DNA from 4 places in the Vibrio atlanticus genome. Region 2 is predicted to be linked to each of the others. Evidence: predicted binding sites of a transcription regulator. Region 2 holds the regulator's gene; each other region holds the start of a gene.
What was found. The regulator PurR, encoded in region 2, represses purine synthesis genes. The targets are predictions, from matches to a motif close to TNANGNAAACGTTTNCNTNA.
Positions count from the first base shown of each region.

Region 1 (8,058 bases), 1.2 Mb from region 2:
AAAACTACTAATGAAGCTGTCAGACTCGATAAATGGTTGTGGGCAGCTCGTTTTTACAAAACCCGGTCTATTGCTCGCAATATGGTCGATGGTGGCAAAGTCCACTATAATGGTCAGCGCAGCAAGCCAAGTAAAATTGTCGAACTTGGAGCAGTGATTACCCTGCGCCAAGGTAATGAAGAAAAGACGGTGACAATCGAGAAAATCTCGGCCCATCGTGGTGGAGCTCCTATAGCTCAAACCCTCTATGAAGAAACCACCGAGAGCTTGGCAAAGAGAGAAGAGTTTGCAACACAACGTAAACTGAACGCTCATAGCCCAGCACCAGAACGTCGCCCAGATAAAAAGCAACGTCGTGACATCATCAAGTTCAAGACTCAATAAGCTAGAAGGAATAGCCAAATGGCCAACCCAATGTCTACAAGTAATGTTTTAAATCGCTACCTATTTGAAGACCTATCAGTTCGTGGTGAATTGGTACAGATGGACGAAGCATACCAACAGATTATTTCTAGCAAGGAATACCCAGCGCCAGTACAAAAGCTGTTGGGTGAGCTACTGGTTTCAACGACGCTACTAACAGCGACTCTAAAGTTTGAAGGCTCTATCACCATGCAACTGCAAGGTGATGGCCCTGTATCTCTCGCTGTTATCAATGGCGATAACGATCAGAAGATCCGTGGCGTTGCTCGCTTTGATGGTGACATTGCCGACGACGCTGGCCTGCACGATCTAATAGGTAAAGGTCACCTAGTGATCACTATCGATCCTAAGAAAGGTGAGCGTTACCAAGGTATCGTTGGTCTTGAAGGTGACACTTTAGCTGAAGTCCTTGAAGGTTACTTCGCAAACTCTGAACAGCTAAAGACACGTCTATGGTTGCGCACGGGCGAGCATGAAGGTAAAGCACACGCTGCTGGTATGTTGCTACAAGTGATGCCAGACGGCACAGGTACGCCAGACGACTTCGAGCACCTAGAGCAGCTAACTGACACAGTTAAAAATGAAGAGCTATTCACTCTAGAAGCAAACGAACTGCTTTACCGTTTGTACAACCAAGAGAAAGTACAACTGTTCACACCACAACCGGTTGAATTCTTCTGTGGTTGTTCACGTGACCGAAGCGGTGCCGCTATCATTACTGTCGCTCAAGAAGAGATCTACGACATTCTTAGCACTGAAGGCAGCGTTGCTCTTCACTGCGATTACTGTGGCACAAACTACTCGTTCGACAAGAATGATGTTGATGCTCTGTATGCAGAAGCGGCAGATAAAGGCAGCAATACGGTTCATTAATTTACGGCGTACCAAAAACACGTAATTTACCCCAAAAAGGTCAGCGCAACGCTGGCCTTTTTTGTGATCAAAATAGCGCAAACTCCGTAACATCTCGTAATAAAATCACCTCTTAATTTTAATCAATTAATAATGTTCTCTCCTCTAGCGCAAAGGTTTGCGTACAGGATAGACTAGTCAGGCCAATATGTGATGAGGCGCTTAAAACCCCATGGTTAATATGGATATTTTTTGAGCTATATCCCTGTTTCCCCCGAGCCTCGTTGCTAGCATGGTGAGCAGATAACAATAAAAAATTAATACAAAATCCCTACAAAATATCCTACAAGGAGCACCTATGACCGTTATGGAACATACTAAGGCTGCACAAATTGATCTAACTAAGCACGGACTGACTGGCGTTACTGAAGTTCTTCGTAATCCTAGCTACGAGCAGTTATTCGTTGAAGAGACACTGCCAGGTTTGGAAGGCTACGAAAAAGGCGTAGTAACGGAACTAGGCTCTGTTGCGGTTGACACTGGTATCTTTACTGGCCGCTCACCAAAAGATAAGTACATTGTTAAAGATGACACCACGCGCGATACCATGTGGTGGTCAGATCAAGGCAAAAATGACAACAAACCGATTACAACTGAAGTATGGAGTGAGCTTAAAGAGCTTGTGACAACTCAGCTATCTGGCAAGCGCCTGTTTGTCATTGACGGCTACTGTGGTGCTAACCCTGATACGCGCTTAAGTGTACGTATTATCACTGAAGTAGCATGGCAAGCGCACTTCGTTAAGAACATGTTCATTCGTCCAACAGACGAAGAGCTAGCAACGTTCGAACCTGATTTCGTGGTAATGAACGGTGCTAAAACAACTAACCCTAACTGGGAAAAGCAGGGTCTCAACTCTGAAAACTTCGTTGCTTTCAACCTAACAGAACGCGTTCAAATCATCGGTGGTACTTGGTACGGCGGTGAGATGAAGAAAGGCATGTTCGCAATGATGAACTACCTACTTCCTCTGCAAGGCATTGCTTCAATGCACTGTAGTGCTAACGTCGGTGAAGAAGGCGATGTGGCGATTTTCTTCGGTCTATCAGGCACAGGTAAAACAACCCTTTCAACCGACCCTAAACGTGAGCTAATCGGTGATGATGAGCACGGTTGGGATGACGATGGTATCTTCAATTTCGAAGGTGGTTGTTACGCCAAGACCATTCGCCTATCTAAAGAAGCAGAACCTGAAATCTACAATGCAATCCGTCGCGATGCGCTACTAGAAAACGTAACGGTTCGTGGCGATGGTTCTATCGATTTTGATGACGGCTCAAAAACCGAGAACACTCGTGTTTCTTACCCGATTCACCATATCGACAACATCGTTAAGCCAGTATCAAAAGCCGGTCACGCTCAAAAGGTTATCTTCCTGACTGCGGATGCATTTGGTGTGTTACCACCTGTTTCTAAACTGACTCCAGAACAAACGAAGTACCACTTCCTATCTGGCTTCACTGCGAAACTAGCGGGCACTGAGCGTGGTATTACTGAACCAACACCAACGTTCTCTGCGGCATTCGGTGCGGCATTCCTAACTCTTCACCCAACTCAGTACGCTGAAGTACTTGTGAAGCGTATGGAAGCGGCTGGCGCTGAAGCTTACCTAGTGAACACCGGTTGGAATGGCACTGGCAAACGTATCTCAATCCAAGATACTCGTGGCATCATCGACGCTATCCTAGATGGCTCAATCGACCAAGCTGAGACTAAGGTTATCCCTATGTTTAACCTAGAAGTACCACTAGCGTTGCACGATGTTGACCCAGCGATTCTTGACCCACGCGATACATACACTGACCCTCTGCAATGGGAAAGCAAAGCGAAAGATCTAGCAGAGCGCTTCATCAACAACTTTGATAAGTACACAGACAACGCTGAAGGTAAGTCACTGGTTGCGGCAGGCCCTCAACTGGACTAACACAACCATCTGCTCGGGCTTAGCCAAAAGCGAACGTCCAATTTAAAGTGATATTTTTGTAGCAAGCCCCTCTTTTGAGGCAACACCTATCATTTAAGGTGTTTAGATCGCACAGTGTAGCGAGTCTTACTAAAACGAACGGTCCTATCTTTGGGCCGTTTTTGTTTTTCGGGCAAAATATAACGTTTCACTCGCTCTCTCATAGCTCGCAGCTTTTTGGGAACCGAACCTGGGGAGGCGATAGCACACCACATTAGCTCATCTTGAATATCTCGAAGTGCCATCGTAAAGCTTATCCTAAGTGGTGAGACTTCAGCCTCTTTTGCTATTCGGCTAATCTCCAGGCGGATTAAGTTATACGCGATAAGGATACCCCATATCTCTTGCTCTACACCCTCTACAGATTGACTGCGGAGCAGAATTTCATCGTCAAGCATGTCATGCTTAATCTCGCCATAACTATTCTCGATTTCCCACCTTTCGAAGTACACATCTAATAATGATTTTAAACTGTATTTTCTATCTGTTAGAGAAGTCAGCAGCCCTTGTATATGATTGGGTTGTTGTTCACCATCATCGGGGTATAGAGCCAGCCTAGCTTTCCACGTTTCCGGGAGGCTCGGGTCTTGCTTTCTAGCTTGTGGAGAGACTTTCATCTCTACAATCAGATCTCGCCCATCATCATCGAGTTGCTCGATGGTTTCATATTTCACATTCGACTTTATTGGCGTCATCCAGTGACTTGTCCCATGCTCTTGTTGCCAGTTAAGCATAAGTTCTGCGCTCAAGTAGCAACGGTCAAAAATGGTCAATGAATTCGGGACTGCTGATGAAATTAAATCTTTTGCATAGCTGATTTCACCTTTAGAACTTTCCCCAAAAGCCACATCATGAATAAGTCGACTCCGTAGTGATGTGAGTGCGCACATTCGAACGATTGGATATTCAGTGTGCCTGTCTTTTCGGTAGTAAACATATTGATAATGCTCAGCTAAGCTTGGATTGTCGTGAGTTCTAAACTGTGTGCCATCGATTGAAAATAGGCTCAAACCATTCCATTTATCACCCGCATCTTCCGACTGTGTCCAGTGCTTTGCTGTGATTGAGAATAATGACTTTAAAGGCTTAGCGGTGAGGCGTTTTCTTGCCTGAGGAATTGCACTAGGTGCAATTGTTTCACCCAATGAATTAGACAATTTGAGGTCGAGTTTATCGAGTACATCAGTAATCGGTCTATCTCGATATAGACCAATACCAACGACTAACCATACAACAAGTTCGGCAGGTAACTTTCTACGGCGCATGCTCGCTTTGTTCGTTTCAGATAAAGCTTGGTTTATCCAATCTAGCGGAAGGTCTTTTTGGAACAAAGAAAGAGATTCTGGATTAGCAAAATCGTCAACATCGATTAACCAGTGTGACAGCATAAAAAAATACCCTTAAACAAAAGTGCTTAAGGGTATTGTTAACCATCTGTAGGATCGTTCAACTGATCAGGAAAATGCTTAAATGATCAGTGTTACCTCTTTTGAGGGGCTTTTTTGTTGCTGCTTGTCCCTTTTTGTTCCACTCTGTTTTGAGACGATTGAAATTTAAGGCTTTCAGGGAATGAAAAAGGTATTCATGGTGTTCGGCATTGCGTTGGCTATCGCCGTTGCAACTATCGCAGCATTGCTATTAAGCCTACAAACCCAATACCGTACGGATATTACTAACTTTTTTATCAAACATGCGATTGAACAACGTGTGCTCATTGAAGATGTTGAGTACCAGGCGCCTTATCACATCACCTTAATGGGCATTACCCAAAGCCAACCTGAAAAACAAACACCGCTGTATATCGACAAGATTGACCTTTGGTTCAGCTCCAGCTCGATTACGGAGGCCAAACTGGTCTTTGAATCCTTTTTAATCAGTGGCCTACAGTTAGAAGCCGACGACCTAGAAACGTTCACCTCTTTATTTACCCAGCCAAGCATTAAGATCCACCAGCTGGCCATCAACAATCTCGACTTTTCAACCCCAGACTTTAACGCGCGAGGCATCGATCTTCAGATCTCAGATCCAACATGGGACGACAGCAACTCACTACTACCCTATGGCAAAACCCAACTTTCTGCCTCACAGCTGTATTGGCAAGGCGAAGCGTTCGATAACCTGTTGATTGATCTAGATCTTAAACCAAGTGATAGCACCCTGTATGGCGCTTCGTTTGACTGGCGTGGTGCCAAAATTTCTGGTCAAGCAGAGCAGTATCAGCAAAATTGGTCGTTGGTGAATGTGACCGTCGATGGCTTACGACTCAATCAGAAACAGACCCAGAGCCTACTAAGCAAAGAATGGGATGTGGCAGGTATTCAGATCAATCACATCAATAGCTTAGATATTCTGCGTAGCGATGTAGAGTGGCAAGACGGCCACCTCGCAGCTTTTGATGCCTCACTAGAAAATATCCAACTGCCTTTTGAGCTGTGGAAGCAACAGAAAGCCATTTTCTCTCTGCAAGCAGAGGGAGTGACCATTGATGATGACATGTTCATAGAGCCAAGTATCAAGCTCAATTTAGATACGAACCAGATTCTGATTGAAGATTTCTATACTCAATTCCTACAAGGCACTGTTCAACTTAATGGCGAAGTAACCCCTAGCAGCATTCAATTAGCGCAGCTCGACCTGCAAGGCATAAAGTGGATTACGGAAAGCCAAGATAGCCCTCCACCCGCCATTCGCTTGATACCTTGGCTCACGCAGCTCCAGAATGTCGAAATTAGCCGAATTAACATAGAACGCAGCCAACTTATCCAACTCGCACAAAAGCCTTACTGGCAGGTCTCAGGATTACATATCGAGGGGGATCAAGTTCAACTTCTACAAGATAGAAAGCTAGGTCTGTGGCAAGGAAAGCTGATGGCCAGCGCGAATGATGCCAGCTACCAAAACATTATTAGCGCACAGCCGGTGGTTGAGATGAATAGCGAGCAAGGAAAATGGACGCTGACACGCCTGTTTATGCCACTAAAGCATGGCTATGTTGAAGCCAATGCGACACTCGATTTTAACCAAATCAGCAAGCCATGGAGCATAGATATTTCTGCCGATGGATTACCGATAGCTCCCATATTACAGCAACTTGAACTACCGCTCGACGCAACCGGTTATGGCGAGTTTGAACTTCAAGCTGCAGGTTTATACGGCGATTCATTAATGCTCGGCTATTCCACAACAGGTCAACTCACTGGTAGCGTTCGTCAAGGTGTGATGACCTTTAATGACAAGCTTTCTGAAACATCGACTGATAACGTATTTGAAATCCCAGAGCTCAATGCGAATTTTGACCGTGGACGCTTCACACTCGAACCAGCGCACATTATTGGTGCATCGGCAGCAGAGCAAGGCGAACAAAGGATTCAAACGTTAAATGGCGACATTTCTGGGGAGCTCGACTTGCTAAAGGCAGAGCAACACACTCTCTCTATTTCACTATCCGACCCATGCCACCAAATATCAGGAAAGCTCACCCAAGCTGAGTATTCCGAGATTAACGACTGCCAACAAAAAAGCGCCACTCCACAAGAGTAGCGCCTTCTATCTGTATCTTTATCTGCTAGCCATTGTCAGCTATACGCTTACGTTGGAGTCCGTTGATAATCTCTTTTTGTAGTCAGGGATCAGCATATAGGTTCCCGTAAACTCAACCGCCTCCACGTCGCCACTGTTAATGGTCACGTGAATGATGATACGAGCTTTTCTGCCTGACGCGAGGCGATCTAAATCGCCACTGATCCCATCCAATGACGTGGATGCCACTGGGTTTTGCTCAACTGGATGACGATAACGAATATTACTATCTGCTAGTACGATATCACCAGTCAACCCACGCTCCTTCATTAGTAACCAAGTCATACCCCAACCGGTTAAGGTCGCCAAGGTAAAGGCTGAGCCAGCAAACATGGTGTTATGAGGGTTAAGGTTTGGATTCAACTGAGCACTACACTCGAACTGATAACCCGTGTATTGGTTAATCTTGATGCCCATCTTGTCACTGATCGGGATCTGATGCTCCCAGCGCTGTTGAAGCTCATTACACCATTCTGGTTTGCGCAGTACATCAGCCATTGGATCAAGAGGTTTTACCATCTGTTGGTGACGCACAGGCCCACGTTGGTCGTTAATCTCACCACGACGCTCAAACTCATTCTTCTCATAGAATGAGATCGCATCTTCACGTGCATTACACACCAAACGCTTCGCTCCTTCTTGGCGTGCCAGTGACTCTAGCGCAACCAAGATAAGTGAGCCCATGCCTTTGCTTTGGCGAGAGTTCTTCACCGCCATATAGCGAATCTGCCCCTCTAGATCTGGGGTGATATAGAGACGACCAATCGCCATCGGGCGACCTCGACCATCAACAATCATGCGATGGTGACTCATTGGGTCATATTCATCGCGCTCTGAACCGACCGGCATTCGCCAAGGTTCGCGGAGCATTTGCCAGCGAAAATGGTAATACTTGTTCAGTTGATTTTCGGTGGTCGGGGTTATGAGTTTAAACATGCTTATTCCTTTAAGCCTAAACCTGCAGCCAGAATGTTACTGGGCCATCATTAACCAAAGACACTTTCATGTCGGCTGCGAATCGGCCACGTTCCGTTGGCAACACTGATTCACATTGGTCAGAGAAATAGTTGTAAAGACGCTCTGCATCTTCTGGGTGAGCACCGCGAGAAAATCCAGCACGTGTCCCTTTCTTGGTGTCAGCTGGCAGAGTGAATTGAGAAACCACTAATACCTTACCTTCT
Region 1 is NZ_AP025460.1:102,434-110,491, reverse strand. Features, by position in the region: gene hslR (ribosome-associated heat shock protein Hsp15) at 1-384, shown strand, start outside; gene hslO (Hsp33 family molecular chaperone HslO) at 403-1,296, shown strand; gene pckA (phosphoenolpyruvate carboxykinase (ATP)) at 1,634-3,259, shown strand; gene OCV30_RS00470 (IS4 family transposase) at 3,349-4,686, opposite strand; gene OCV30_RS00465 (AsmA family protein) at 4,868-6,838, shown strand; gene OCV30_RS00460 (bifunctional GNAT family N-acetyltransferase/hotdog fold thioesterase) at 6,878-7,813, opposite strand; gene dtd (D-aminoacyl-tRNA deacylase) at 7,830-8,058, opposite strand, start outside.
Region 1: pckA (phosphoenolpyruvate carboxykinase (ATP)) is a predicted target of PurR. The motif match lies at 1,442-1,461, and genes of this name have one in related genera.

Region 2 (8,058 bases):
ATCTTCAAACAGTCGAGTGACAATAGTGAATGCATCGTGCAGTTCACCCTCGCCCAACTCTTCATCGAACCTTTCATTGCTTAGTACGGCGATAGCAATCAAAAATGCTAAGCGCTCTGGTGGCAAGTTTAATGAAAAATCATGCTGCTTGACCCAGCCCACCAACTCATCAATTGGCTGCTCTTCGGCAGTTTGAGTCATTTCACTCATTGTGGTTCCTGTTACTGTTGTTCGTCATATCGAACGTATTAGATATGACGCCTATTTCTTTATGACGCGGCTTCTTACGATGGCATAGCGCATGTTGTGGCTTCTTTTACCACATTCACCGCTGTTATTGCGCAGGTTTTTGAGCCCAAACGTGAATATAACGGCCTAGCGACAGATATGGCTCTTGGCGACATAGCTGTTTCTCTAGTTCCAACACATCTTCAAATTGGTAATCGCCCATGTACTCCATATTACCTATGTAGTCACTGAAAGAGCGAATACCTGATTTACCACAGATATCTAGACCAGCGTCTTCTATCCATTGATAAACCTCTTCAGGCTTCAAGCCTTTTTGTGGTTGCAGCTTAAACCTTTTTCGATGTGGCATCCCATTCAATACATGAGGAATGTTGCCACAAATCACATTTTTCAGGACTAAACCATGGTGGTTGTAAAACATTATCGAGGCAATACCACCGGGTTTTACTTGTTCCAACAATAAATCAAGTGCCTGTTTAGGGTCTGCTAACCATTCCATTACGGCATGAAACATCACAAAATCGACTTTCTCTTCGAGATGCTCTGCCACTTTTTGTACCGGTGAATGAATAAATCGATATTGATCGAGCAAACCCGCTTCGCTGATACTTTCTTCTGCGAGCTTCAACATTTCAGAAGAGAGGTCGCACAAAGAAACGTTGTGGCCTAGTGTCGCAATTTTTTGTGACATCTGTGCAAGTCCACCACCGGCATCAAGCACATGCAACGGCGAAGCGGATTGCTCAAACTTGCTCAAAGCTTGTTCTAAATCTTCCCATACGATGCACTGACGGATCTCTCCTTTGTCAGAGCCGTATATGTTTTTTGCAAATTTGTGGGCAATATCGTCGAAATTACGGTCTTCAGTCACGGCTACTTGAGTTATTATGTCCTATCGTGCCTGCTATTCTGTCACAGGAATTTCAGGAATAAAGAGGCGATGTCTCTTTTTACTACTAAGTGATGTTTTTTCGGACTATTCGGATATGTTTGAGCTGAAAAAAGTAGTGTCTTCGTTACTGATGCCACTGCCAGCAATGTTAATTCTCGCTTTTCTGGGTTTAGCCCTAGTGATGTTTACTGCAAAAAGGAAGACAGGTTGCCTAATTACCCTTTCAGCCCTCTGTGGTATTTTCCTAATCGCTTTCCAGCCTGTTTCTAGTCAACTTTTAATGCCAATGGAAAGGCAACACACCGCTTTTTTACCTATCGATGATACCGTCGATTACATTATGGTTCTTGGAAGTGGTCACGTTGTTGATGACCAAATCCCACCAACATCAGAACTTAGCCGCACCGGTCTGATGCGCTTAAGTGAAGGGATTCGTATCTTACGTCTTTACCCTGGAGCTAAACTCATTTTGTCTGGTTATGGCGCAGGCACTGAGGTGAGCAACGCAAAAATGATGGCTAAAGTAGCGCTAGCACTCGGCGTGGCAAAACCCGATATCATTCTGCTTGAAACTGCGAAAGATACGTGGGAAGAAGCTCGCCAAGCCGCTGCATTTGTTAAGAATAAGAAAATGGTGCTCGTGACATCAGCTAGCCATATGACTCGCGCCCTTAATGAATTCAATGCCGCGGGCATGAAACCATTACCAGCACCAACCAACTACCTTGCACAAGAAGGCATTGTTGAACCATGGAATAAGTATATGCCTAAGGCTATCTATCTCGAGCAGACTGAGCGCTATTGGCATGAGACGATGGGATTGGTTTGGCAAAGCTTGCGAGATTGGCTAGACACAAGTAATGACCCTGTCGAGAGCAGTACTCCGATAATAAACAATTAAAAAGTTCAGTAACAAAAAAACCGAGGCATCATTGATGTCTCGGTTTTTTTACGTTCAAGTATCGTTACTGAAACCAGCTTTCCACGGAAAATTAGTCACCAGCAAACATGTAACCTTCACCGTGAACCGTCACAAAAATTTGTGGGTTCTTAGGGTCAAACTCCATTTTTGCACGCATACGACGGATTAACACGTCGATAGTGCGGTCATTCGGCGCGTCTACTCGATGGCTGATCATATTCAAAATACGTTCACGGCTTAATACTTGGTTAGGGTAAGAAGAGAGTGCAACCAATAGTTCATATTCAGCTTTGGTCAATTTCACCGGCTCGCTGTTCTTGCTTAACGCACGGCGAGGTATATCAAACGTCCATTCACCAAAACGAACCACAGATTCGTCTTCTGTTTGTTCTACCGCAACCGCTGCAGTTTTACGAGCAGCCGAAATACGCCACAAGAGGTTTTTAACTCGAACCAACAACTCGCGAAGTTCGAAGGGTTTAGTAACGTAATCGTCTGCGCCCATTTCAAGGCCAACGATCTTGTCAATGCTATCCGTGCGTCCAGTAACTAAAATTATTCCAATGTCTGATTGACTGCGTAATTCGCGAGTTAGCATCAATCCATCTTCGCCTGGCAAGTTGATGTCTAACATAATGAGGTCAACGTTATTTTCTTCTAACATTTTTCTCATTTGAGCCCCGCTTTCAGCTTCGCTCACTGTGTAACCTTCGTTCTGGAAATATCCAACCAGTTTACTGCGGGTTACCACATCATCTTCTACGACTAATACGTGATAGCTCATCTACACCACTTTTCTTATTTAATAGTTTCAGTGACCATTCTATTCATAACTCGTAACAATTCTAGTACTACAGAAGATAAAAGCCAGAAACATGATTTTTTTTTGATACAAGACAATCTTAAACCTTGCTATTTGTCTCCCATCGCAATTCAATATAGGCATTACTACTAACGAGTAACTTTGCGTTTCGCAAATAACCTTGTTATTCAGCCTTGGTGTGCCTATACCCAAATCACTCGACGATGCTAGGTATACACACACCACAAGACTAAATCAGGATCTAAGAAATGAAAGATACGAAAGCATTCAACGAACAACGAGCAGAAATATACTGGTGGCTATCAAGCTTGTTCGCTAAAGAGCTCACTCAAGAAGAACTCGATCACTACCACTCTGTTGAAATTCGTTCTTTCCTAACTGGTTTAGGTGAAAATGAAACACTAAAGCCGGCGATTGATAGCTTAGTGGATGCGCTAAACCGTCTACAAACACGTGAAGATGCTCAATTAGAATTGTCTGCTGACTTCTGTGACTTATTCTTAAAGACTGATAAACATGGCGCACTTCCTTACGCTTCTATGTATATCGGCCAGACTGGCCTTTTGAACGATAAGCCAGCAAAAGATATGGAAGAGATCATGGCTAAACACAACTTAGTGGTTAACCAAGACCTAAAAGAGCCAGCTGACCACATTGCTATCGAACTCGATTTCCTAGGTAATCTAATCATTCGTTCGAACGAAACTGAACTTGAAGAAGAACTAGAGAAATCCTTCGCTGTTCAACAGCAATTTATCGAACAGCAACTGCTTACTTGGGTACCAAAGTTCAACGTTAAATGTCATGACATTGACACATTCGGTTTCTACGCTTCAGTCTCATCTCTGCTATTGGCATTCTGTAAATTAGACACTCAATACCTAGCGGGCGAATAAGCTTTTTTTGACGACTCGATAAATAAATTCAATAGAATTGTGACCATTCACCCGGATTTCTGGGTGAATTTTATTGCGAGTAATTTCTAGTCAGTCTAAAATTGTGACCGCAAACGATAAAATATGAAACATTCACGAAATGCTACACTTATTGAAGTTCAGAGCATTTCGGTGTTAAGACAAGCCGCTCAATAGCGGTTTTTTGTTTTTTAGCACTTTAGTACCCAAAGAGCCCTACAAATTTAAGCTCTTAGTTAGGTAGCTTAACGGCTACTTCATTCCGTACTTTGGGAAAGTAGCTTCTAATAGGATAAAAACATGGCCACTATAAAAGATGTCGCACGCTTAGCCGGCGTATCAACAACAACCGTTTCTCACGTAATCAACAAAACTCGCTTTGTTGCTGAAGCGACTCAAGAAAAAGTAAACAAAGCCGTAGACGAACTGAACTATGCGCCAAGTGCCGTTGCTCGTAGTTTGAAGTGCAATACAACACGCACCATCGGTATGCTAGTGACTCAATCAACTAACCTATTCTTCTCTGAAGTTATCGATGGTGTTGAGAGCTACTGCTACCGTCAAGGTTACACTTTGATCTTGTGCAATACGGGCGGTATCTACGAAAAGCAACGTGACTACATTCGAATGCTTGCAGAGAAACGTGTAGATGGCATCTTAGTTATGTGTTCTGACCTGACTGAAGAACTAAGAGAGATGTTAGACCGTCACGCAGACATCCCTAAAGTTATCATGGACTGGGGCCCTGAAAGCTCTCAGGCTGATAAGATCATCGATAACTCTGAAGAAGGTGGCTACCTAGCAACCAAATACCTCATTGAGCGCGGTCACTCCAAGATTGCATGTTTAAGTGGCCACTTAGACAAAGCAGCGTGTGTTGAACGCATCTCAGGTTACAAGCGCGCACTCAATGAAGCGAAGATTACTGCCGATGAAAATATGATCATCGAAGGCAACTTTGAATGTGACACAGCTGTGATTGCTGCTGACCAAATCATTGAGATGAAAGATCGTCCTACCGCAGTATTCTGTTTTAACGACACGATGGCATTAGGACTGATGAGTCGATTACAAGAAAAAGGCATTCGTATTCCTGAAGATATCTCAGTGATCGGTTACGACAACATAGAATTGGCTGAATACTTCTCTCCACCGTTAACGACGGTTCACCAACCTAAGCGCCGTGTTGGTAAAAATGCATTCGAAATACTACTAGAGCGTATAAAAGACAAAGACCACGAGAAACGCGTCTTCGAAATGCACCCTGAAATTGTTGAGCGAAGTACAGTTAAAACGTTAAATTAATTGATGTAATGAGTTTAGTTTAATCAAGCGCACCTTTAGGTGCGTTTTTTTTTTCAACAAACAAAGTGCACTTGCATGCATAATTCAAAGATCATTAATTGAAGCAACATCACATTTTGAAATAAGAAGTGTGAGCCTAATTCAACAAAAACTTTATTCTAATAACCCAGTCACGCACAGGGCAAACCACTTGAAAAAGTGGGACGCAAAGCTTCCGGCCTAAACCACTCGTTGGTATGGTAGCGGGGTTACCGATGGCAAAATGCAGTAACTACTAATACTTTAGTAATTTACAGCCTATTGACAATTTAATTGCAACATTTTGCTAATCTCTCGGACCTGCTTATTTGGTGGCGTAGTTCAAATACACCGAGATAAATAACATGGATAAACCGATACTAAAGGACTCAATGAAATTATTTGAGCCCCTAGGAAAAATTAAGTCACGCTCAATGTTTGGTGGATTCGGGCTTTTTGCTGATGACACTATGTTTGCCCTGGTTGTGAATGACCAGTTGCATATACGAGCTGACAAATGCACAACGCAACAATTCGAACAACAAGGATTTCAACCGTACGTCTACAAAAAACGTGGTTTTCCTGTCGTTACTAAATATTTCGCTTTACCTGAAGGCTTATGGCAAGACCAAGAGAAAATCTTGCAGCTTGCGACTACGTCTTTAGGTTTTGCTAAAGAAGAGAAAGCTGAACAATCTTCTGCTAAACCAACTCGACTCAAAGATCTGCCTAACCTTCGACTCGCCACCGAGCGGATGTTGAAAAAGGCAGGGATCGATTCTGTAGAACGTTTATATGAATCTGGCTCTGTAAACGCATTTAACGCCATCAAAGAATCGCACGCGTCTTCTGTCAGTATTGAACTGTTATGGGCGCTAGAAGGCGCGATCAATGGTACACATTGGTCTGTTATACCGCAGCAACGTCGTGAAGAGCTTATCAATCACGTCAATTAACATTGTCAGTGCAAACTATCTAGATAACTAAGCCGCATTTTTGCGGCTTTTTTTATATCTGGTGAAAGTTATTCTATGCTTTGCCTGTCTATCTATACTAATCGTATACATTGAAAAACTAATGGTATGCATTGAAAATTTAGAGGAAGTATCAATGAGTAAAAAAATGATATTGGGTATTGTGTTGGTCATAACCATCATCTTGTTAGGCGTCAATTTCGGCCAGTACTTAACGCTTGAAAATGCAAAAGCCCAGCAAGCTGTTTTGAATGACTACATCGAGAGCAATTTCATTGCCGCTGCCGCTATCTACTTTGTCGCGTATGTCATGATTACGGCTTTCTCAATTCCTGGCGCCGCCGTTGTTACGCTGTTAGGCGCAGCGCTGTTTGGGTTTTGGAACAGTTTACTGCTGGTGTCTTTCGCGAGCGCTATTGGCGCAACCCTCGCCTTCTTAAGTAGCCGTTACTTGTTACGTGACTGGATCCAAACCAAGTTTGGCGACAAGTTAGCTACCATCAATAAGGGCGTTGAAAAAGACGGTGCATTTTACTTATTCTCGCTACGTCTAATTCCTGTTTTCCCGTTTTTCCTTATCAATCTATTGATGGGTCTAACACCGATGTCGGTGAGTCGTTACTATATTACTAGCCAAATCGGTATGTTGCCGGGTACCGCCGTTTTCTTGAATGCCGGAACTCAACTCGCAGAAATTGATTCACTTTCGGGTATCGTGTCTCCCTCAGTACTGTTGTCATTTGCCTTACTGGGTGTGTTCCCAATTATTGCTAAATGGTTGATGAACAAATTTCGCTCAGCACCTGTCGCTGAGTAACGTATATAGCTAAATAACTAAATAACTAAATAACTAAATAACTAAATAACTAAATAACTAAATAACTAAATAACTAAATAACTAAATAACGCATGCAGCCAAATAAGGTTCTATTTCAATGAAAATCTTCAGTGCATCGAATCCGACAGAAGCTCATATCATCTGTGGATTGTTAGAAAGTGAGAATATTGCGTGTGAAGTCCGTGGTGAGGGTTTGTTTGGTTTAAAAGGTGAAATCCCATTTACCGAAGATACAGACCCTTACGTATGGTTATATGAGCCAGAACTCGCTAGTAAAGCCCGCACGATCGTCAATGACTACCAAAAACAGCAAGATTCGATCATCTATGAAGAGTGGCGTTGTGGTGAGTGTCATGAAATCAATGAAGCACAATTCGGGTCTTGTTGGCAGTGCGGCGCTGCTTCGCCTGAATAGCAGAGTTTCAGTTATTACAGACACGATTCGATCAAATACCTCCTCCAAATAAAAACGAGAAGCTAAATTAGCTTCCCGTTTTATTTTAATTCTATTGGATCATCTAGTCTGATAACCAACCCAGAGAATCACTGAATTTGCTTTTGGATAAAAGCGATTGATTGTTGATTGAATTCTTCAGGATTTTCTACATTACATACATGCCCACAGTTGGCAATTTCTACCAACTCGCTCGACTCGTGCGCTTCGACCATTTCTTTAACGGGTTTGATGAACATGTAATCGCGCTCGCCCATCAAATACAAAGTCGGAATCGGCAACTCCCTGTCTTTAAAGTATTTCATCAGTGGGTTCACATCAGCCGTGAGGATAAACCAGCGCTTGAACTCTTTTTGGCACAGCTTTTTCGCTTCGCGGATAAACAGGTGACGTGATTCTTTCTGACTTTTTTGCGGCATCACAACATAAGCAAAAAGGCTGTATAGCCACATATAAGGAATGATGTGCTTACTCAGGTTTCCTAATTTGATTAAGACTTGAGATCGAGTGTTGAGTTTAGTGACAGCACCACCAAGCACCATCGAACGTACTCTGCTTGCCGCCAGTTCGGCCACGTTACGAACGATAATTGTACCCAAAGACATACCCACAAAGTGTGCGGATCGGATTTTTAGATGATCTAACACTTTAAGAATATCGAGCGTTACT
Region 2 is NZ_AP025460.1:1,254,725-1,262,782, reverse strand. Features, by position in the region: gene mukF (chromosome partition protein MukF) at 1-210, opposite strand, end outside; gene cmoM (tRNA uridine 5-oxyacetic acid(34) methyltransferase CmoM) at 335-1,120, opposite strand; gene elyC (envelope biogenesis factor ElyC) at 1,236-2,042, shown strand; gene torR (two-component system response regulator TorR) at 2,134-2,847, opposite strand; gene torD (molecular chaperone TorD) at 3,135-3,782, shown strand; gene purR (HTH-type transcriptional repressor PurR) at 4,101-5,105, shown strand; cyclic di-GMP riboswitch class I at 5,276-5,361, shown strand; gene OCV30_RS05760 (TfoX/Sxy family DNA transformation protein) at 5,489-6,079, shown strand; gene OCV30_RS05755 (TVP38/TMEM64 family protein) at 6,234-6,914, shown strand; gene OCV30_RS05750 (putative signal transducing protein) at 7,033-7,350, shown strand; gene OCV30_RS05745 (alpha/beta fold hydrolase) at 7,479-8,058, opposite strand, start outside.

Region 3 (8,058 bases), 1.6 Mb from region 2:
GCGGGTGATGGACAAGTATCTCTAGGCAACACCGTAATGAAGGGCAATGCCCGTAAAGTACGTCGCCTATACAACAACAAAGTACTGGCTGGTTTTGCTGGCGGTACCGCAGATGCTTTCACGCTATTCGAAAAATTTGAAAGCAAGCTGCAAATGCACCAAGGCCACCTAACCAAAGCTGCCGTTGAGCTGGCGAAGGATTGGCGTAGCGACCGTGCTCTACGTAAATTAGAAGCACTGCTAGCAGTAGCGGATGAAACTGCTTCATTGATCATCACAGGTAACGGTGACGTAGTTCAACCAGAGAACGACCTGATTGCTATCGGTTCGGGCGGTAACTTCGCTCAAGCAGCAGCCACTGCACTATTAGAAAATACAGATTTAGATGCGCGTGAAATCGCAGAAAAGTCGCTGAACATTGCGGGCGATATCTGTGTATTCACCAACCATCACCACACTATTGAAGAACTAGAAAGCACCGTTGAGCTACCAAAACCAGAGTAACGACCGCTTCCATCAATAACGTTGTATTCAACAGTGATTAAAGAATTAAGGAAAAACCATGTCTGAGATGACTCCTCGCGAAATTGTTCACGAACTCAATCGCCACATTATCGGCCAAGACAACGCTAAGCGCTCAGTGGCTATCGCTCTTCGTAACCGCTGGCGCCGTATGCAGCTTGAAGAAAGCCTACGTGTTGAAGTATCGCCAAAAAACATCCTGATGATTGGCCCAACCGGTGTAGGTAAAACTGAAATTGCTCGCCGTCTAGCGAAACTAGCAAACGCGCCTTTCATCAAGGTAGAAGCGACTAAGTTCACTGAAGTGGGCTACGTAGGTAAAGAAGTTGAAACCATCATCCGTGACCTAACGGACGTTGCGATCAAGATGACGCACCAGCAAGCGATGGAAAAAGTACAATACCGCGCTGAAGAACAAGCTGAAGAACGTATTCTTGATGCCCTTCTACCACCAGCGCGTGATGCTTGGGGTCAGAACGAGCAATCAACTGAAGACACCACATCTTCAAACACTCGCCAGATTTTCCGTAAGAAACTGCGTGAAGGTAAGCTAGACGACAAAGAGATTGAAGTTGATGTAGCGGCGCCACAAATGGGTGTTGAGATCATGTCACCTCCAGGCATGGAAGAGATGACTAACCAGCTACAAGGCATGTTCCAAAACCTCGCTGGCGACACCAAGAAAAAGCGTAAGATGAAAATCAAAGACGCATTCAAAGCACTAACGGAAGAAGAAGCTGCGAAGCTTGTGAACCAGGAAGAGCTAAAAGAGAGCGCGATCTTCAACGCTGAAAACAACGGCATCGTATTCATCGATGAGATCGACAAAATCTGTAAGCGTGGCGACAGCTCTGGCCCAGACGTATCTCGTGAAGGTGTTCAACGTGACCTGCTCCCTCTTATCGAAGGCAGCACAGTATCAACTAAGCACGGTATGGTTAAAACTGACCACATCTTGTTTATCACTTCAGGTGCATTCCAAGTGGCTAAGCCATCGGATCTGATCCCTGAATTGCAAGGTCGTCTGCCAATCCGTGTTGAACTTGAAGCACTATCAGCACATGATTTTAAACGTATTCTGACTGAACCAAAAGCGTCTCTGACTGAGCAATACATCGCTCTGATGAAAACAGAAGAAGTTAGCATTGAGTTCACTGAAGATGGCATCAACCAAATTGCTGATGCAGCATGGCGTGTGAACGAAACCACAGAAAACATCGGTGCGCGTCGTCTACATACCGTCATGGAACGCCTAATGGATGAGATTTCATTCGACGCAACAGACCGAGCAGGCAGCAAATTGGTGATTGATGAAGCTTACGTAATATCTAAGCTTGGCGAGCTCGTAGAAGACGAAGACCTAAGCCGCTTCATCCTGTAGCACACCAAACTCCAACTTATTGCTCTATCTCAAAGAAATAGCAGCTAATAAGCGAATTCAAGGCCCACTTTCGAGTGGGCTTTTTATTACCCGAAAAATGGGCGTATACTCAAATCACAGTATGAAACGAAGACTTACAAAGAATTAGACCTACGATGAAACAATCTCTACTGATTTGGCTTGATGCCGCACGCCCAAAAACTCTGCCTCTAGCACTTGTCTCTATTCTTACAGGAAGTAGTTTAGCGTTCGCTGGTGGTCATTTTTCTTTATCAATCGCACTATTGGCTTTTTTAACCGCCACTCTATTACAGATTCTGTCGAACTTAGCCAATGACTATGGCGACGCGGTAAAAGGCACAGACAACGAAAACCGTCTAGGGCCAACACGTGCAATGCAATCTGGCGCGGTGACCGCGAAAACCATGAAGCAAGCGATCATCCTCAACATCGTATTTACCATGCTCGCTGGGCTGATTCTTATCTTTCATGCCTTAACCTCGATTGAGAGTATTTTATCTTTCATTGCGTTGGGCGTATTAGCCATTGTTGCAGCCATCGCTTACACCGTCGGCAATAAACCTTATGGTTATATTGGCCTTGGCGACTTATCGGTATTTATTTTCTTCGGTTTGTTAGGCGTTTCAGGGACTTATTTCTTACACACTGGCCATGTTGAACCAAGCCTGTTTCTGCCTGCACTAGGCTGCGGATTGATGGCGGTTGCGGTACTCAATATCAATAACATGCGTGATATCGAAAACGACAGCGAATGTGGTAAGCGCACCATGGCGGTTCGCCTAGGGCAACGCAAAGCCAAGCACTATCATTTTGCACTGCTTGGGCTCGCCCTTGCCTCTTTCGCTATTTACCTACTGATTCAAGAAAAACCGGTCTGGATCAGCCTGCCGTTTGTACTAAGCATTATTATTGTTTATAAGCACGGTAAGGCCGTTTGGGAAACCGAAAAGCCAGCGCAGATTGCACCAATGATGCCCGTGATAGTGAAATGTTCACTGGTCACTAACCTATTGTTTGCAGGGGTTGTCGTAGCTCAAACTCTATTGAGTTAAATGAGACTAATCATTGCAAAGGGATCAAGCACCGATATACTCAAAGTAAGCTCATTGTTCAAAAGGTATACTAATGGAATACAACACTTCAGCACTGTGCGACATATATTTGGATCAAGTTGATGTCGTGGAGCCAATGTTCAGCAACTTCGGTGGACGTGCATCCTTCGCAGGACAGATCACGACATTAAAGTGTTTTGAAGACAATACTTTAATTCGCTCCGTATTAGAACAAGATGGTTTGGGGCGTGTGTTGTTAATCGATGGTGGCGGCTCACTGCGTAAAGCGCTGATCGATGCTGAGATTGCCCTACTTGCTGAAGACAATGAGTGGGAAGGTATTGTGGTTTACGGCTGCGTACGCGAAGTCGATGAGCTAGAAGACATGAATCTTGGTATTCAGGCTTTAGCCTCTATTCCTGTGGGTGCAAGCCAAGAAGGTGTCGGCGAATTGGATGTACCTGTGAACTTTGGCAGCGTGACCTTCTTACCGGAAGATTACCTCTATGCAGACAACACTGGCATTATTCTTTCGGCAGAGCCTTTGGATGTAGAACTCGATCTGGATGTTGAAGAAGAAGAGGCAGAGTAACTCACTCAGCTTCAAATAATAAAACAAGCCATAGAACACAAAGCATAAGAATACAAACGAAAACGCCCGCTACTGAGTAGCGGGCGTTTTTTTAAATCTGAAGAGTCGATTACTCTACGTCATCCATTTTACCAAGAAGGTTACGGATGCGATCTTGCCATGCTGAATGCTCTTCCTGCATTTGCTGAGTTTTTTGCTCTAGCTCGTGACGGCTTGCTTTAAGCTCACCAGCTTCTGTTGCTAGTGCTTGTTTCTCTTCTTTAAGCTCTTCCACTTCCATTTGAAGAAGTGCAATTGTATCTACTGCTGTTTGAATTTTTGCTTCTAGCTGCTCTAGTACTTCAAAAGACATTCTGGCCTACCTTTAAGTTATCCGTTTGATGGTGAAGGTTCACTCCACTTATTTCCCCATTCTACTCAGCAGAGCAAGGATAAACACTCAATATATTCGATATTTTGCGCCATTCGATGAAAAAAACAGCGCTTTTTACCGAATATTGACGTGAGTGATTACCGCCACAAGGGCAAACCGATTATTTTGATGAATAATAACTGTTTTCCACTGCGAATTGATCGAGAGCAATCTCCAAAAAACAAAAAAGCAAACGTTTCCTTTGGGATATGGTAAAATTCGCCGCGAAATTTCTATTCCCCCTTTGATAATTTTGGAGTCCGCATGAAACGCGATTTAGCAATGTCATTCTCTCGTGTCACAGAAGGTGCAGCACTAGCTGGTTACAAGTGGCTTGGTCGTGGCGATAAAAACGCTGCAGATGGCGCTGCTGTAGAAGTAATGCGTAGCCTACTAAACAAAACCGAAATTAGCGGTGAGATTGTTATCGGCGAAGGTGAAATCGATGATGCACCTATGCTATATATCGGTGAAAACGTCGGTGTGGGCGGCGATGCTGTCGATATCGCCGTAGACCCAATTGAAGGGACTCGCATGACAGCTATGGGTCAATCAAATGCATTGGCGGTATTGGCTGCAGGCGAAAAAGGCAGCTTCCTTAAAGCGCCTGACATGTACATGGAAAAATTGGTTGTTGGCCCTGGCGCTAAAGGCGTGATTGACCTAGAGCTGCCACTAACAGAAAACCTAGAAAACATCGCTAAAGCATTAGGTAAAACACTCGATACGCTAGTAGTAACCACACTGGCTAAGCCTCGTCACGATCAAGTCATTGCCGACATGCAAGCCATGGGCGTTCGTGTATTTGCTGTGCCAGACGGTGATGTTGCTGCTTCTATCCTAACGTGTATGCCAGACAGCGAAGTAGACGTAATGTACTGCATCGGCGGCGCGCCTGAAGGTGTCGTTTCTGCTGCTGTTATTCGCGCACTCGACGGTGACATGCACGCTCGTCTTCTTCCTCGTCATGAAGTAAAAGGCGATACAGAAGAGAACCGCAAGCACGGTGAGCTTGAACTAGAGCGTTGTGCAGAAATGGGCGTAACGGCAGGCATCGTCTTGAAAATGGAAGACATGGCACGCAGCGATAATGTTGTATTCTCGGCAACAGGTATTACTAAGGGTGATCTTCTAGAGGGCATCACTCGCACAGGCAATATCGCAACCACAGAAACTCTGCTTATCCGTGGTCGCTGTCGTACGATTCGCCGCATCAAATCTATCCACTACCTAGAGCGTAAAGACCCAGAAGTAATCGGTCACATCCTGTAGACCTAAACTAGCTCTAACAGAAATGTTCCAAGGCTGATACCAAGTATCAGCCTTTTGTTTTATTAGTGCACCAGAATCTCACCATTTGCTGTCGCTAGAGTAAAACGCTGTCTATATAGTAAATCCCCATCAATATAGTAAATGGTTTGCTTTATAAACACCTTGCCTCATAATAGTGAGGTTGATGAGGTAGGGATAGTATGAAAACAAGCGACAAAATCTTACAGACCATTAAGCGTCAAGGCGCGGTAACCGCGAAACAACTGTCAGAAGAGTTTGGCATGACGACAATGGGTGCAAGGCAACATCTGCAAAGTCTGGAAGATGACGGTATTCTCGCGTTTCATGATGTGAAAGTAAAAGTGGGTCGCCCGACTCGCCACTGGTCCCTGACTCAACAAGGCCATAGCCAGTTTTCAGACCGACACGGTGAACTCACTATTCAAGTAATTGATGCCGTAGAAAATCTATTCGGTAAAGAAGGGTTGGCTAAGGTTGCTGCCGAGCGAGAACAACACACTTTGAAGCAGTATCAATCTGCACTGTCTGGCTGTGATTCGCTCATGAGTAAGCTTGAAAAACTCACACAGCTTCGCGAAGAAGAAGGCTACATGGCTGAACTTCAAGAGTATGATGAGCACTACATCTTAATTGAGAACCACTGCCCCATCTGCAAAGCAGCAACTCGTTGCCCTAGCCTATGCCAATCTGAGCTCAATGTTTTCACTGAACTGCTCAAAAATGAGTGTCATGTAAGCCGCACTGAACACATTATTGCCGGCGAGAGACGCTGTACTTATACCTTAACGCCCACGCCTTTATCGTAATACCAAGCGCTAAGGGCTAGTCCCAACCCACCGATTCCGTCTCAATATTGAGAAAATGAGAATAGATTAAAATTTGTACAAATTTATTTCTTAAGCTTAAAGCATATGAAACACGCTTAATGCTAAGGAAGGAATCATGGCACAGCCACAGCCAAATCAAAAACTGCCCCCCTTTGATGAACTGGTCCAACTCGCCAAAAGCGATCCGAAAGCATTCAATCAATTCAAACACGAAATGTGCGAACAGATGATCTGTTCGGCCTCAGAAACTATGCGAGACAGGCTACGCGCTCAGCAAAGTCACATCGATTTGGTGGTCGGTCGCTGTAAAAACCCACATCATGTTAATGTCGTGCTCATGCAAGAGCTTCGTTGTCAGGTCTGTAAATTCCAAGAAGCACTCGAAGGTCGCTGTAGTTTTGAAGAATCTAAACCTGAAAATGTCGTGCCTTTCAGGCCGAATACTGAACCCAAAATGTACTAAAAGTAGAAAAGTAGAAAAGTAGAAAAGTAGAAAAGTAGAAAAGTAGAAAAGTAGAAAAGTATCAAAAAGAAAAAAGGGAGCGCAATGCTCCCTTTTTACTGATGAATTATCCAATCTTTAAACTGGATCTTCACCGTAATCATTACGGCCTTCTGTGCCTTTCAACAAACCACACTCAATCAGAATCCATAAGCCACACACTAACGCTGCAACGGTCGCAACCATATGGATTGGCGATACCGGCTCAGTGGTAGTCGCAGCCATTGGCGAAGCCAAACGACCCAGTACTAGGGGCACATTTAGTAGTAACCAGTAATTCGACTTATTGCGGTCGTGCCAGCGCTTAGCGGTGACCGCAAGATCTGGGATCACTAGCAGCAATAGGAATACTGGCAGTAGGATGTAAGAGTAAGCAGGGAACAACACAGAGATACCAGAAGCAAAACCAGTAATCGCTATGTAGTAGAAAATATTCCAAATCCAGTAAGTCTTACGACCAATTCTCCCTTTGAAAGAGAGCAGTAAATCTTTCATCGACATCTTAAAACACTCAAAAATTAATACGCTACCAAAAAGTTAGCAGCAAATAGTTAGTGAATCACTTTTAGTTAGTTGATTATTTTTAGCTAGTTAATCACTTTCTGAAAGCAACTTTTATCCATATCCCGTATGTTGACCGTTAGGCTACGGATATGGCTTGCCTGTTCTTGTAAGGTTTGCATTAACAAACGCGACAATTCTCTTTTCTGTTCTTCAGTACGTCCAGAAAGTAACTCGAAGCTAATATGAACAAAATCTACATTGTCCTCTTCATCACCGACCAACCAGTTATGACAGCGTAGTGAACGAGACTTCACAGAAGGTACATCAAACAAACCACAGTTTAATGTAACTTGATGAAGGTCTTCCAGTAAACCTTGGATATTCACTCGCTCATCCACTGAATTTGAGTACTCTAGAACTAGATTCGGCATTATTACTTCCTATTGTTAACGCAATCGTTTGTCCCTTAATAGCAACTAACGATGAAAAATCCGAGAAGTTAGCTATTATTCTGTCTGCCGGATCACTGATATTTGCTCAAAATCTACTCTGACCATTGAGTAAGATCCAAGAAAGTCATGACCACAGTCATGATCTGTTGATATTATTCTGTTATATTATTTCGTAATAAAGTTTACTTTTTTACATTCGATTTATTTAAATACTTTGGAGATATTCCTATGCGTCATCCTGTAGTTATGGGTAACTGGAAACTAAACGGCAGCAAAGAAATGGTTGTTGATCTACTAAACGGTCTTAACGCTGAACTTGAAGGCGTAACAGGCGTAGACGTAGCAGTTGCTCCACCAGCACTTTTCGTTGATCTTGCTGAGCGTACGCTTACTGAAGCGGGCAGCGCTATCATTCTAGGTGCTCAAAACTCTGACCTAAACAACAGCGGTGCATTCACTGGCGACATGTCTCCAGCAATGCTTAAAGAGTTCGGCGCATC
Region 3 is NZ_AP025460.1:3,173,268-3,181,325, forward strand. Features, by position in the region: gene hslV (ATP-dependent protease subunit HslV) at 1-504, shown strand, start outside; gene hslU (HslU--HslV peptidase ATPase subunit) at 563-1,903, shown strand; gene OCV30_RS14340 (1,4-dihydroxy-2-naphthoate polyprenyltransferase) at 2,059-2,976, shown strand; gene rraA (ribonuclease E activity regulator RraA) at 3,050-3,568, shown strand; gene zapB (cell division protein ZapB) at 3,678-3,920, opposite strand; gene glpX (class II fructose-bisphosphatase) at 4,245-5,252, shown strand; gene OCV30_RS14360 (helix-turn-helix transcriptional regulator) at 5,453-6,079, shown strand; gene OCV30_RS14365 (DUF3135 domain-containing protein) at 6,216-6,563, shown strand; gene OCV30_RS14370 (DUF805 domain-containing protein) at 6,681-7,103, opposite strand; gene OCV30_RS14375 (5-carboxymethyl-2-hydroxymuconate Delta-isomerase) at 7,190-7,537, opposite strand; gene tpiA (triose-phosphate isomerase) at 7,787-8,058, shown strand, end outside.
Region 3: glpX (class II fructose-bisphosphatase) is a predicted target of PurR. The motif match lies at 4,166-4,185, and genes of this name have one in related genera.

Region 4 (8,058 bases), 240 kb from region 2:
CACCTAAGATACCGCCAGCATGGTTGCTGCTGAAGCCTTCTGGAGTTAATGGATCACGGTGTTCACTGCCGCGTTGATTAACCACATCGAAGCCATCACCAATCTCAACACCTTTCACCGCATTGATGCTCATTAGAGCGTGCGCGATGTCTGCATCTAGACGATCAAAGATTGGCTCACCAAGGCCTACAGGCACTTTAGTCGCAACTACTTGAATCTTCGCACCGATCGAGTTGCCTTCTTTTAGCAAATCACGAATCAGTTGGTCAAATTCAGGTACTTTGTCGGCATCAGGACAGAAGAAAGCGTTGTTTTCGATCTCGTTCCAATCCACTTTATCAATTGAGATACCACCCATTTGAGAAAGATAAGCTTGGATTTCAACACCAAATTCTTGCTTAAGGTATTTCTTCGCAATCGCACCTGCCGCAACACGCATTGCCGTTTCACGAGCAGAAGAGCGACCACCACCTCGGTAATCACGCACACCGTACTTTTGATGGTAGGTATAATCAGCGTGGCCAGGGCGGAACTTGTCTTTAATTTCGGAATAGTCTTTAGAGCGTTGGTCTGTATTTTCAATCAATAGACCAATAGAAGTACCCGTAGTTTGGCCTTCAAATACACCTGATAAGATTTTTACTTCATCCGCTTCACGGCGAGCCGTTGTATAACGAGAAGTACCTGGGCGACGACGATCCAAATCTCTTTGAAGGTCTGCTTCGGTAATTTCTAATCCTGGTGGGCACCCATCTACGATACATCCTAGTGCGATACCGTGACTTTCTCCGAACGTAGTCACGCGGAAATGTTGTCCGATACTGTTTCCTGCCATTACTTCCTCTAAATCAGCCATTGAGCAGAAGGTTTGATTCCTAAACCTACGGGTTAACAGCTTTACTTGTCTATTCTTCGTGAATTCATATTGGCTTTATTACCAAATGATGTAAACCCCAAAAAACCAACAATTTTAACTTTCTATTACATGAGCCGAATGAAATGAATAACGAGGGGAAATGAGTGGTGCTTTAAAGTGGTGATTTTGAATAGTTTCATGGCCAGTTAACAAAGGTTAATGAACTCGGTTTGAATACTATCTATGTTGTAGCCCAAAATAATAAGGAGAAAAGTGATGATCGAGTGGAGAGTTAAAAAGTTTTCGGAGCTGTCAGTTCAAGAGCTCTATGATTTCTTACAGCAAAGAGTCGATATTTTTATCGTCGATATGAACACACCCTATAGTGATCTAGACGGCAAAGATAGCCATCCAGAAACCTATCACGTCATGGGTTATGAGAACGGGCAACTAGTAGCTTACAGTCGAATTATGGCTCAGAAGCTTGGATACCCCGTAGATGTTCTCCCTCTGCTCGATTCTGATGCAGATGATGTTTGTATCGGGCGAGTGATCGTAGCAAAGGATTATCGAGGTAAACAGATTGGTAATCAGCTGATGCAAGTAAGCTTTGATGCAACCCGCGAGGCGTACCCTGACTGTTCAATTTTTATTTCGGCACAAGCACATCTCAAAGACTACTATGGTAAATTCGGATTCAACGTTGTCACCGACGGTTATTTGGAAGATGGGTGCAGTATGTTAGGTCTTAGATATACCCCACAGCTAGTGGCCGTTTAGCAAAAGACAAAAGACAGAGGCATCGAAATACAAAACATGGTTTTGATCGATTAAGTCGTTCTGAAATGCAAAAAACCCGACAACTCAGAGAGTTATCGGGTTTCTTTAAATAGTGGTACGCCCTGAAGGATTCGAACCTTCGACCACCTCCTTAGAAGGGAGGTGCTCTATCCAGCTGAGCTAAGGGCGCGCTACAGGGAAGGATTATACGAATTCGAATCAGTAAAGCAACGGCTTTATGTAACATTCTGATCCAAGTGAGTAAAAAAAGTGCAATAGAATTATAAGTGTTGGAAAATAGAACAAAGCAAACGTTTGCTTGATGGTAATCAAAAAGATTTTCTGGAATAATGCGCCAAAAACATCAGCCACTAACTTGAATATCAATACTAAGGAAATTCATGACTGCTCAAAATATTGATGGAAAGCTAATTTCTCAAACGGTTCGCTCTGAAGTTGCGGCTCGTGTAAAAGCTCGCACTCAAGCTGGATTACGCGCTCCGGGCCTAGCGGTTGTTTTAGTGGGTGAAGACCCTGCTTCTCAGGTTTACGTAGGAAGTAAACGTAAAGCATGTGAAGAAGTTGGCTTCGTATCTAAATCTTACGACTTGCCAGCCACTGCTACAGAAGACGAATTATTAACACTGGTAGACCAACTGAACGAAGACCCGGAGATTGACGGTATTCTTGTTCAACTTCCCCTACCAGCTGGTATTGATAGCACTCAAGTTCTTGAGCGCATCACGCCGGAAAAAGACGTTGATGGCTTCCACCCATACAACGTAGGTCGTTTGGCTCAGCGTATGCCTAAGCTTCGCTCTTGTACGCCTAAAGGCATCATTACGCTGCTTGACCGTTATAACATCGACTTACGTGGCAAACACGCGGTTGTGGTTGGCGCATCAAACATCGTAGGTCGCCCAATGACGTTAGAGCTTCTTCTAGCCGGTTGTACAACGACAACATGTCACCGCTTCACCAAAGACCTTGAGGGTCATGTACGTCAAGCAGATGTTGTTGTTGTAGCAGTTGGTAAGCCTAACTTCATTCCTGGTGCTTGGATTAAGAAAGGTGCTGTTGTGGTCGATGTAGGCATCAACCGTTTGGAATCTGGCAAACTCGTTGGCGACGTTGAATACGATGTCGCGAAAGAGAGCGCAAGCTTCATCACACCAGTTCCGGGTGGTGTTGGTCCAATGACTGTAGCAAGCCTAATTGAGAACACAATGATCGCTTGTGAGCAGTTTCACTCGAAATAGTCCGCAATGACAGCTTCGATAGTAATACCGTTGGCATGAATTGCCTCGCCCTAGAGTAAAACAAGCTAGAGCAGAATTAGAAAGCCGCAACGTGATGAACGTTGCGGCTTTTTTGATACTTAGCTATTCGTTTTTGAATCAGGCAATTCGCTTCTGATGCAGTGCTCGTTGCTACTTATCTGGTATCTCGACTTTTTCCGTCTGTTCAGAAGGCGGCAATAAACTAATGATCGCACACTCCGTTGATATGAGTTTTTCCAAATCAGAACCTTGTGTTACTAAACGGAAATCACCACCAGTCATCACACCGAGTGGAATCGCTTTAGGATACAGCGCGTTAAACTCATTAAGGTCAAACGCATCGGTCAATCCCGTGCTCTTAATTTGGCTGCCTTGAGCCATCAAGGAATTAAGCTTGGAATAGGTAATTCCTTCCGAAAACAGGCTTCTGTTACCATCTCGACTCACTGAATGCCTTTCGTGTTTAGTTTCTGTCGATTCAAGCTCAAACACCTTGTTTTCACCAAACTCATCTTGATAATGCATACTGACTAATGGGTTGGTTTGACGATAAGGCGAGACGATCATCGCGCGCCCTATCCCATCCAATTCCAGATTATTTTCTGCGTGATTTGAGGCTGGGTTACCAAAATAAACATTCAGATTATCCATACGCGCTAAGCGAATGCTCTCCCAGTTTGTATCAGCAAGCACACTGTTGATGTTGTGTGTCGCCAGCACTTTGGCAAACTGGCGTGAAAAATGAGTCGCACCAAAGAAGATAACCCCTTGCGCTTTCTCTTGAGTCACACCCAACCTTCTCGCCCACCAACTTGCGGTAAGGCTTTGAATCACAACCGTACCGATGATGACCAAGAACACCATTGGCACCAGTAGATCAGCCCCTTCAATCAATTGCTTCTCTTGAAGTTTGATAGCAAACAGAGAAGAAACTGCGGCAGCAACGATCCCGCGAGGTGCCATCCAGCTCAAAAACCATTTATCTGCTGAAGTAAGATCCGTGCCGATCCCGCTGATCCACACGCTCAAAGGACGAGCCACCAGCATGACGACCGCTAATAAGCCAATACCGCCCCAACCTATCGAAAGGAAAGTCCCAGAATCAAGTCTACTCGCCAGTAAGATAAACAAGGCAGAAATGAGTAACACGGTTAAGGTCTCTTTGAACTCAATAATATCTTCAAGATCCAAGCCTTTCACGTTGGCGAGCCAGATACCCATGATGGTCACGGTTAATAGGCCAGACTCTTCACTCAGATCATTAGAAAAAGAGAACGCCGCCAACATCAACGTTAGGACTGCCACGTTACGCAAATAATGCGGAACCCAATGCCCTTTCAGCATCTTGGCAATCAAATAGCCACCGATGAACCCTAAGCCTAAACCGATGGCTAGAGTCAGCCCCAAAGCCGACAGTACATGGCTTGTAGGATCGGCTGAAGAAACAATGTATTCGTAAACGAGAACGGCAAACAGAGCGCCAATCGGATCAATCACTATCCCTTCCCAGCGCAAGATGCTGCCTAACGAAGATTTGGGCTGAATGCTGCGCAGCATGGGAACAATAACGGTTGGACCCGTCACCACCACTAAGGCAGCAAACAGAGCGGCTAATGGCCAACTGAAGTCCACAAAGTAATAAGCACCCACCACGATACACGCCCAAGTAATCAGCATGCCGAAACTCACGAGGTGTGTCACCATGCGACCATGGCCTCTGATTTCTTTGAAATTCAGGGTCAATGCACCTTCAAACAGAATAATAGCGACACCTAATGAAATCAGCGGAAATAGCACGTCACCAAAAATGGCATCGGGATTAAGGATGTTAAGACCGGGACCTAAAAGTAGGCCGACAATAAGAAGAGGAAGAATAGCAGGAAGACGTAAGCGCCAGCCTAACAATTGACACGTTAAAGACAGCAGTCCAATTAATGCCAAAGAAGAAGTAATCGACAAATCCATTTGTGCCCCTAAAAAATTCGTACCACACCTTGTGATACAAACCTATTTGCTGAAACAAGAAAGCCTATGTCATTAAACTATAGGCTCTCTTTTTCATGCTAACCGAATATTAGTGTGATTAATCAGTCACTTTACTATAGGGGAAATAAAGTGACTGACTCATCCACTCTGTACTTATCATCTATCTACAGAGAAAGCACCACGCCAGCGATCGCAGCGCTCATTAAGTTGGCAAGCACACCCGCACAAATCGCTTTGAAGCCATATTGTGAGATGAAAGAACGACGCTCTGGAACTAAGCTACCCAAACCACCAATCAGAATGGCCATCGTAGAGATGTTGGCAAAACCACATAGTGCAAAAGTAACGATCGCTTTTGAGTGCTCACTCAGTGCGTCTTTCACGTCCATTAACTGGATGAAAGCCACAAACTCGTTCACAACGATTTTGTTACCGATCAGCGAGCCTGCAACAACAGCCTCAGACCACGGTACACCGATCAGCCATGCAACGGGTGCGAACACATAACCTAGGATAAGTTCGAAGCTTAGGTTTACGCCAAACCAGCCACCAACAATACCTAACAAACCATTCAGCATCGCAATCACACTGATAAAGGCTAGAAGTGTCGCACCCACCGCAACGGCAATACGAAGTCCAGACATAGCCCCATCTGCCATTGCCTCAACTACGTTTGTTGCTCGTGGAATCTCTACACCAGACTCAATATTTTCTTGAACATCCTCTGGGCTGCCTGGTACTAAGATTTTAGCCATCAATAGACCAGCTGGTGCCGACATGAATGCCGCAGCGATCAGATAGTTTAGGTCAACACCCAGCGATGCATAACCCACTAGCGTGCCGCCAGCAACAGAAGCCAAACCACATACCATCACAGCAAACAGTTGTGAGTCCGTCATATGTTTTAGGTAAGGCTTAACCACCAATGGCGCTTCGATCATGCCAACAAAAATGTTTGCCGTTGCAGACAGTGACTCCGCACGACCTGTGCCTAGAAACTTCTGCAAAGCACCGCCGATTATGTTGATCACCTTTGGCATAAAGCCGATGTGATACAAACCTGAAATCAATGCAGAGAAAAAGATAATGATGCCGAGAACGTTAATAGCGAAAACAAATCCGTTATTCGTTAGGCCACCGAATAGGAAGTTAATCCCCTCTTGACCGTAGTTGATCAAGCTAGACACCGCACCAGTAGCTGCATTCAGCGCTTCTTTACCCATTGGCACATAAAGAACCAATAGCGCGAATGAGATTTGCAGTAAGAAAGCCAAAGAGACAGTTCTTAGCGGGATATTTTTTCTGTCCGTAGATAGTAACCAAGCGGCTACTAAAATAGTGATAATTCCAAGTAGGGAAGCCATATGCGTCAACCTAAAAGTTGTAGGTAGGAAAGGCGACGCATTGTATAGAGGAAATCGTTTGCGGCAAGGTGCGGTTGTTAATGTGATGTTGGGATTATCAGCAACTTGCCCAAGATTAGATTAAAGCATTGAATTTTAATGGATTAACTTGTTCAAAAAGCATACTTTTTCCATATGGAAATTATATTTATGAATTAGGAAACAATTAACGATGCAGCTCAACGCAAGTTTTGAGGTTTTTGTCCCAATACGTCGGCGAACCAACATGCTGTTTGATGAACTCAATCACTGCTGAAAGCTTCTTTGGCATGTTCTTTCTACTCGGATACACAGCGTAAAATGGCATCAACTGACTGGCTCTCCATTCTGGTAATACTTGGATTAACTTGCCTGTTCTAAACTCCTCTTTGACTAAATAAGTCGCCAAATAAGCAACACCCCACCCAGATACAGCTGCGTCTCGTACCGCCTCAGCCAAATCCACCGAGTAATCGCCCGCCACTTTGACACTGAGGTTTTCTTGCCCGTTATCAAACGCCCATGACGTGTAGTCTCGTTCACGGCTGCGATAGATAAGACAGTTATGGTCAATCAGATCAGATGGCACATGAGGAGTACCAGCTTTAATCAGATAATCCGGTGATGCGGCTACCACAAATTGGCTGTCGGCTAAACGCTGCGCAATATAACCTTCTGGCAGGTCTTCATTATTGGTGATCCAAAGATCCAAGCGCTCCTCAATCATATCCACTTTGTAATCGAACAAATGCACTTCAATTCTCAGCTGCGGATAGAGCTGTCTGAGCTGATCAATCGCTGGAATGATATGCAGTGTGCCAAATGACTGAGACAAGCCTATGCGGAATATTCCAGAAATGTCGTCACGCTGGCTATCCATATCCATTTGAGCCGCTTTCACCGTATTGAACAGCTGCTCACAATGCTGATAGAACACTTCCCCTGCTTCAGTTAGTGTCAGGCTGCGTGTGGTTCTTTGCACCAGCTTGATACCTATCGAATCCTCGAGCAAAGCAACTTGCTTACTGATGTGAGACACTGAAACATTCAAACTTTTTGCTGCACTGGTAAAGCCTTCATGCTTGATTAACGCATGGAATATCACCATCTGTGCGGCTCTATCTGTTAGCACAAGGCCACCTTTAAAAATCTCTGAAATATAAAAGAAAAAGGACTCCGAAGAGTCCTTTAGTTCGTTCTGCCTATGGTAGGCCAAATGCTATTCAAAGCGACCTAAATCTGTTAACCAAATTAGTTCTAATAACCAAATTAAGGCCATTAATCAAATTAGGTCGATTAATCAAACTTAATTCTGTCTGCTAGGTGGCTAACTGCCAACGCAAAGTAGTAAGAACGATTCCACTTCATTAACACATTGTAGTTGTTGTAAATGAGGTAAGAACGGCCAGTTTCATCGTCTGGCATAATTAGCCAAGCTTTAATATCTTCATCAAGCGTTGGTAGTGGGCGATCGTCAAAGCGCTTAATACCGAGTTCAGACCACTCTTTTAAGTATTTCGCTTTGTCTTCGCCTCGGCCTTGCATTTCAATAGACACAGTCGACGGTACGTGAACCTGACGGCCCCAAGTATATTTGTCATCCCAACCCGATTGGCTGAGATAATTCGCCGCTGAAGCAAATACATCTTCTTCAGTACCCCAAATATCTTTCTTGCCATCGCCGTTACCGTCAGCGGCATAAGCTAAGAATGAGCTTGGCATAAACTGAGGTTGTCCCATCGCACCAGCCCAAGAGCCTTTCATCTCTTGTGGT
Region 4 is NZ_AP025460.1:1,011,672-1,019,729, reverse strand. Features, by position in the region: gene aroC (chorismate synthase) at 1-835, opposite strand, end outside; gene OCV30_RS04735 (GNAT family N-acetyltransferase) at 1,133-1,636, shown strand; tRNA gene OCV30_RS04730 (tRNA-Arg) at 1,750-1,826, opposite strand; gene folD (bifunctional methylenetetrahydrofolate dehydrogenase/methenyltetrahydrofolate cyclohydrolase FolD) at 2,038-2,895, shown strand; gene OCV30_RS04720 (cation:proton antiporter) at 3,067-4,881, opposite strand; gene OCV30_RS04715 (NupC/NupG family nucleoside CNT transporter) at 5,067-6,266, opposite strand; gene OCV30_RS04710 (LysR family transcriptional regulator) at 6,472-7,392, opposite strand; gene OCV30_RS04705 (lytic murein transglycosylase) at 7,581-8,058, opposite strand, start outside.
Region 4: folD (bifunctional methylenetetrahydrofolate dehydrogenase/methenyltetrahydrofolate cyclohydrolase FolD) is a predicted target of PurR. The motif match lies at 1,940-1,959, and genes of this name have one in related genera.